2 regions of the Gryllotalpicola protaetiae genome follow, and region 2 is predicted to be linked to the other one. Evidence: predicted binding sites of a transcription regulator. Region 2 holds the regulator's gene; the other holds the start of a gene.

Region 1 (3,204 bases), 950 kb from region 2:
GACGTCTTCTTCGTCGAGCAGAGGGTCGATGAGACCGAGCTGGACTACCGCGACCTCGAGCCGCTGACCCGGCACTACTGGATCGCGGACGACGATGGCTCGGTCCATGCCTACCTGCGCACACTGTGGGACGAGGATCCCCAGCACCGCGTGGCTCACGTGGTCATCGGGCGTGTGGTGACCAGGGCGGATGCCAGGGGCAGGGGTCTCGCCAGCAGGCTGCTCACCGCAGCGATCGCCGACAACCCGGGCCATGATCTTCTGCTGCACGCGCAGGAATACGCGCAGTCTCTCTACGCCAAGGCCGGCTTCGAGCCGTACGGCGAGGTGTACCTCGAGGCGGGCATCCGCCATATCGGCATGTATCGCGTCGCGACCGGCGTTGCCGCAGAGCCCGTAGCCCTCTCATCGTTAGCCTGAGCCCATGCCTCCCGCCCCGCTCAACGACCTCGAGGTCGCCGTGCTGGACTTCGAGCGGGAGTGGTTGCAGGGGCCGGCGGCGAAGGAGCAGGCGATCCGCTCCCAGTTCGGCCTTTCGGGCGCCCGCTACTATCAGATCCTCGGTCGGCTGATCGAGACCCCTGCAGCGCTCGCCTACGACCCCCTTCTTGTGAGGCGGCTGCTGCGACAGCGAGACGAGCGGCGCGAGCTGCGCGCCACTCGCACCCGGCCGATCGACTGACCCCGACCGAGGAAGGACCTCCCCCGAGCGCATGGCCCAGAATTTCCCGAAGGATCGCTTTGATGTGGTCCCGGCCGATCTCGAGCGCGTCGGCGCTCACCGGGCGCCCCAGCATCGCGGGCGCGGGCTGCTCTGGCTCGTGTGGTGTCTCGTCGCGATCCTCGTGATCGTCGGCGCAGGGTGGATCTATCTGCGCGTGCTCGACAACAACCTGTTCGGCGAGCACCCGACTCCGCAGGCGACCGTGACCGAGACGGCCGGTCCGACGGGCACGCCCAGCCCGACGGCGACTCCGACGCCGACGGCGACCCCGACCCCCACTGCGACGATCGTGCCGACCGCCCAGCTGAGCGTGCTCAACGGCACCGGCCGGGCCGGGCTGGCGGCCAAGGCCGCGACGAAGCTGAAGAGCGCCGGCTGGAGCGCGGTGACGACCGGCAACGCGCCGCAGACCGCGCCGACGACGACCGTGTACTACTCGGACCCGGCGCAGCGCGGTGTGGCGCTCGGCGTCGCGCAGTCGCTCGGGGTGACGACGGTCACGCAGTCGGCGCAGTTCGCGAACGACGGCGCCGTGGTGACCGCGGTGCTCGGAGCCGATTACGCGGGCTGATCCTGCGCGAGTGTTACGCCGATATGACGATGTCCGATCGGCGCCGTAACCATTTGACCGATTCGGCCCCAGCCGCGGATTCCGGCGTTTCCGTCTCGCTACGATCGGGCGCACAGTGACGCGACGTATCGGTGTGCGCGTTACGGGAACAAGCAATGGAGAAACGATGGCGAACGGAACCGTGAAGTGGTTCAACGCTGAAAAGGGCTACGGCTTCATCACGGTCGACGGCGGAGGCCAGGACGTGTTCGTCCACTACTCCGCCATCGACATGAGCGGGTACAAGAGCCTCGAAGAGGGCCAGCAGGTCGTGTTCGAGGTCGGTAGCGGCTCCAAGGGCCCGCAGGCGGAGTCGGTGCGGCTGGCCTAGGCGCACACCAACTCGCAGTTCGAAAGCCGCCCGGCAGCTCGCCGGGCGGCTTTCGCCATTTCAGATATGACGGATGCCTGCCCGGTTTCTTGCACTCGCGTAGGGAGAGTGCCAGAATCAATTTGGCACTCGTGCGTTTTGAGTGCTAACGACATCTTTCGCTGCTACGTCCGGGAGGGACGAGAAACAACATGGCAAAGATCATTGCTTTCGACGAGGAGGCGCGTCGCGGCCTCGAGCGCGGTCTCAACCAGCTCGCCGACGCCGTCAAGGTGACCCTCGGCCCGCGCGGCCGCAACGTCGTCCTCGAGAAGAAGTGGGGCGCCCCCACGATCACGAACGACGGTGTCTCCATCGCCAAGGAGATCGAGCTTGACGACCCCTACGAGAAGATCGGCGCCGAGCTCGTCAAGGAGGTCGCCAAGAAGACCGACGACGTCGCCGGTGACGGCACGACCACCGCGACCGTTCTCGCCCAGGCGCTCGTCCGCGAGGGCCTGCGCAACGTGGCGGCCGGCGCCGACCCGATCAGCCTGAAGAAGGGCATCGAGAAGGCCGTCGAGGCGGTCACCGCCGAGCTCATCGCCGGCGCGAAGGAGGTCGAGACGAAGGAGCAGATCGCTGCGACCGCCTCCATCTCCGCCGCAGACCCCGAGATCGGCGAGCTCATCGCCGAGGCGATCGACAAGGTCGGCAAGGAAGGCGTCGTCACCGTCGAGGAGTCGAACACCTTCGGAACCGAGCTCGAGCTGACCGAGGGCATGCGCTTCGACAAGGGCTTCCTGTCGCAGTACTTCGTCACCGACCCCGACCGCCAGGAGGCGGTGTTCGAGGAGCCCTATATCCTCATCGCCAACCAGAAGATCTCCAACATCAAGGACCTTCTGCCCATCGTCGACAAGGTGATCCAGTCCGGCAAGCAACTGCTGATCATCGCAGAAGACGTCGACGGCGAGGCTCTGGCGACGCTGATCGTCAACAAGATCCGCGGCATCTTCAAGTCGGTCGCCGTCAAGGCCCCCGGCTTCGGCGACCGCCGCAAGGCTCAGCTGCAAGACATCGCGATCCTGACCGGCGGCCAGGTCATCTCCGAGGAGATCGGCCTCAAGCTCGAGAACGTCACGCTCGACCTGCTCGGCCAGGCACGCAAGGTCGTCATCACCAAGGACGAGACCACCATCGTCGAGGGTGCCGGCGACGCCGACCAGATCGCCGGCCGCGTGCAGCAGATCCGCAACGAGATCGAGAGCACCGACAGCGACTACGACCGCGAGAAGCTGCAGGAGCGCCTCGCCAAGCTCGCCGGCGGCGTGGCCGTCATCAAGGCGGGCGCGGCCACCGAGGTCGAGCTCAAGGAGCGCAAGCACCGCATCGAGGACGCAGTCCGCAACGCCAAGGCCGCTGTGGAAGAGGGTGTCGTCGCCGGCGGTGGCGTCGCCCTGATCCAGGCCGGCAAGATCGCGTTCGAGAAGCTGCAGCTCACGGGTGACGAGGCCACCGGCGCGAACATCGTCAAGGTCGCCATCCAGGCGCCGCTCA
Region 2 (3,204 bases):
CGCTCGGGTGCGCGCGACCGCGGCGATGTGCTTCGCCTCGGCGCCGGTCACCTCGACGAGGCCGCCGACGGGCGCATCGGCGAGCTCTTCGAGCAGGTAGAAGTTCGCCACGGAGGCTCAGAGGTTCAAGAACCGGTCGCGGATCTTCGCGAACAGCCCCTGTTGGAACTGGGACAGGCGCGGCTTGTCACCCTTGTACTGCTGGGCGAAGCGCTCGATCAGCTCGCGCTCGCCTCGGCCCAGCTTGGTGGGTGTGACGACCTGGATGCCGATGCGCAGGTCACCTCTGCCGTTGCCGCGCAGGTGCGTGATGCCGCGGTTCTTGACGGTGATGATCTCCGCGCTCTGGGTGCCTGCGTGCACGTCGACGTCGACCTGGCCGTCGAGGCCGGCGAACTCGGTCGTCGTCCCGAGGATCGCATCGGCCATCGAGACCTCGAGTGTCGCGAGCAGGTCGTCGCCGTCGCGGCTGAAGACGTCGTCGTGCTTGACCTTGATCTCGAGGTAGAGGTCGCCGTTTGCGCCGCCCGCGGGGCCGGCCTCGCCGTGGCCCGGCAGCTGCAGGCGCAGGCCGGTGTCCACTCCGGCGGGGATGTCGACCGGGATCGACTTGCGGGCGCGCACCCGGCCCTGGCCCTGGCAGGTGACGCAGGGCGTCGCGATGATCGTGCCGTAGCCGCGGCACGTGCCGCACGGGCTCGAGGTCATGACGTTGCCGAGCAGCGAGCGCACCGAGCGCTGGATCGACCCGGTGCCGTTGCAGATGTCGCAGGTGACCGGGTGGGTGCCCGGCTCACAGCACGAGCCCTGGCAGCGATCGCAGAGCACGGCGGTGTCGACGTCGAGGTCACGATGCGCGCCGAAGATCACGTCGGCGAGATCGATCTCGACGCGCAGCAACGCGTCCTGGCCGCGCTCGCGGCGCGACTTCGGGCCTCGACTGCCACCCCCGCCGCCGAAGAAGGTCGAGAAGATGTCCTCGAACCCCCCGAAGCCCTGGCCGCCGCCGAACGGGCCCGCCTGGGGCCCGAGGTCGTACTGCTCGCGCTGTTTCGGGTCCGACAGCACGTCGTAGGCGTGCGTGACGAGCTTGAACCGCTCAGCGGCTTCAGGGCTCGGATTCACGTCGGGATGCAGCTCGCGCGCGAGCCGGCGGTACGCCTTCTTGATCTCGTCGGGGCTGGCCTCGCGCTCGACGCCGAGGACTTCATAGTGGTCTGCTGCCACTGGTGGCGGCTCCTTAGTTCAGTTCAGGCCTGGTCGCCGAGTGCACGGCTCAGGTAGCGGGCGACGGCGCGCACGGCGGCCATGTTCGTCGAATAGTCCATGCGGGTCGGGCCGAGCACGCCGAGGCGCGCGATCGCGCCGCCCGCTGTGCCGTAGCCCGTGGTCAGCACCGACGTCTCCGCGAGCCCGAACGGCTCGTTCTCGCGCCCGATCGACACGCTGACGTCGCGGTTGCCGACGACACCGTGCTGCTCGGCTGCCATCTCGCCGAAGAGCTTGAGCAGCTCGACCTGCTCTTCAATGGCCTCCATGATCGGGTAGATGCTGCCGGTGAAGTCGTGCTCGGTGCGCACCAGGTTCGCGGTGCCTGCCATGATCAGGCGCTCCTGCCTGGTCGAGCCGATGATGCCGGCGACCGAGGCGAGCAGCTCGGTCACGAGCGGCCGGGAGGCGTCTGGGAAGCGCTCGGCGAGGGCGGGGAGCGCGGTTGCGGCATCCGCCATGGGCATGCCCGCCAGCGTGTCGTTGGCCGCGTCACGCAGGGTGCGCAGCACCGCGTCGTCGTGATCGACGGCGAGCTCGACCACTCGCTGCTCGACGACGCCGGTGTCGGCGATGAGCACGGCGAGCACGCGACGGGGCGCGAGCGCCACGAACTCGAGATGCTGGATGCGAGCGCGAGACACCGACGGGTACTGGATGAGGGCGACCTGGTGGGTCAGTTGCGCAAGGGCGCGCACCGTGCGCGCGAGCACATCGTCGATGTCGACCGAGGCCCCGAGGAAGATCTCGACCGCGTGGCGCTGCGCCGAGGTGAGCGGCCGCACGTCGGTCAGCTGGTCGACGAACACCCGATAGCCCTTGTCGGTCGGCACACGGCCGGACGAGGTGTGGGGCGCCGCGATCAGCTCTTCGTCTTCGAGCAGGGCCATGTCGTTGCGGATCGTCGCGGCCGAGACCCCGAAGCGGTGCTTGTCGACGATGCTCTTCGAGCCGACCGGCTCGCGCGTCGAGACGTAGTCCTGCACGATGGCGCGGAGCACCGCGAGTCCACGTTCAGAAACCATCGACGATGCTCCCTTCCGCGACTGGCACTCAAGACCTATGAGTGCCAACGATACCAGTGGTGTCGCGCTCTCTATCGATCTTCGACGCACTCATGAGTTCCATAGAGAAGCGCCGCGCCGCTGTGATGTATGGCTTCGGCCCCGAATGCGTGATTCGCAAGGTGCGTGATGAGGTTGCCGTGCACGGTCCTGCTTCTGTCGCGGTGCGCGTGGACCCCCTGTCGATCACGGACGCCGAGTTTTGGCGCCTCGCCCGGGCTCATCTCAGGAGTACTGTCTGGAGGCACTTCGTCCTGTGGGCTACCGGTGTGTATACGGCCGGAGCACATGGGATTCAGCCCGGCCGCTTACGACGCGTTGGAAGCGATCGCCCCGTACCCGGGCGAGCCTGTTCCGCCTGAGCTGATCGAAGCCGCACGCGCGACCTTCGCCCCACAGGGTTAGCTCCGGTCGTCCCCGCCGCCAACATCCCCGAGCGGCGGTGGGCTCGTTTGCCCGAGGAGGTTCCGCGGACCCGTGCCGACAGTGGTCAAGATCGACAGGTACCACCACAAAAGCTTCCCATTCGGAATAGGCGAGTCATATGTTTGTCATGGCTGACGCACACGCCGGTCATATCGTTCAATTGGGGGGAATGAGTTGCATATTCCATTCGGCTTTCGAAGAAAAGCTTCATCCGGGCTGGCGCTCGTCTTGCTTGCAGCGGCTGTCGGAATTGGAGCTTCGCCGACCGGGTCCGATGGGCCATTGACGATCTCGCTCTCGCTGTGAGTGACTCAACCGGAAGATCTGTGACAGTGCTGTCGCACACCGGTGACGAGGCAGAACAGACTTGGGCCGGAGAAACGCCCTCAGGTATACCGTTCAGTGCTGTCATTCAGGGGGCGCCAGACAGTCTTGAGACCGTGCC

What was found. Region 2 encodes HrcA, which represses chaperone genes, less so after heat shock. Its sites were predicted from a motif close to TTNGCACTCGNNNNNNNCGAGTGCNAA; they were not measured.
Region 1: the regulator HrcA is predicted to act here: its motif matches at 1,788-1,814, upstream of groL (chaperonin GroEL).

What each region holds. Positions count from the first base shown of each region.
Region 1 covers NZ_CP032624.1:841,410-844,613, reverse strand. The annotation lists gene D7I44_RS04220 (GNAT family N-acetyltransferase) at 1-420, shown strand, start outside; gene D7I44_RS04215 (DUF3263 domain-containing protein) at 425-682, shown strand; gene D7I44_RS04210 (LytR C-terminal domain-containing protein) at 747-1,295, shown strand; gene D7I44_RS04205 (cold-shock protein) at 1,462-1,665, shown strand; gene groL (chaperonin GroEL) at 1,857-3,204, shown strand, end outside.
Region 2 covers NZ_CP032624.1:3,541,366-3,544,569, forward strand. The annotation lists gene D7I44_RS17275 (16S rRNA (uracil(1498)-N(3))-methyltransferase) at 1-111, opposite strand, end outside; gene dnaJ (molecular chaperone DnaJ) at 118-1,227, opposite strand; gene hrcA (heat-inducible transcriptional repressor HrcA) at 1,251-2,294, opposite strand; gene D7I44_RS18345 (hypothetical protein) at 3,200-3,204, shown strand, end outside.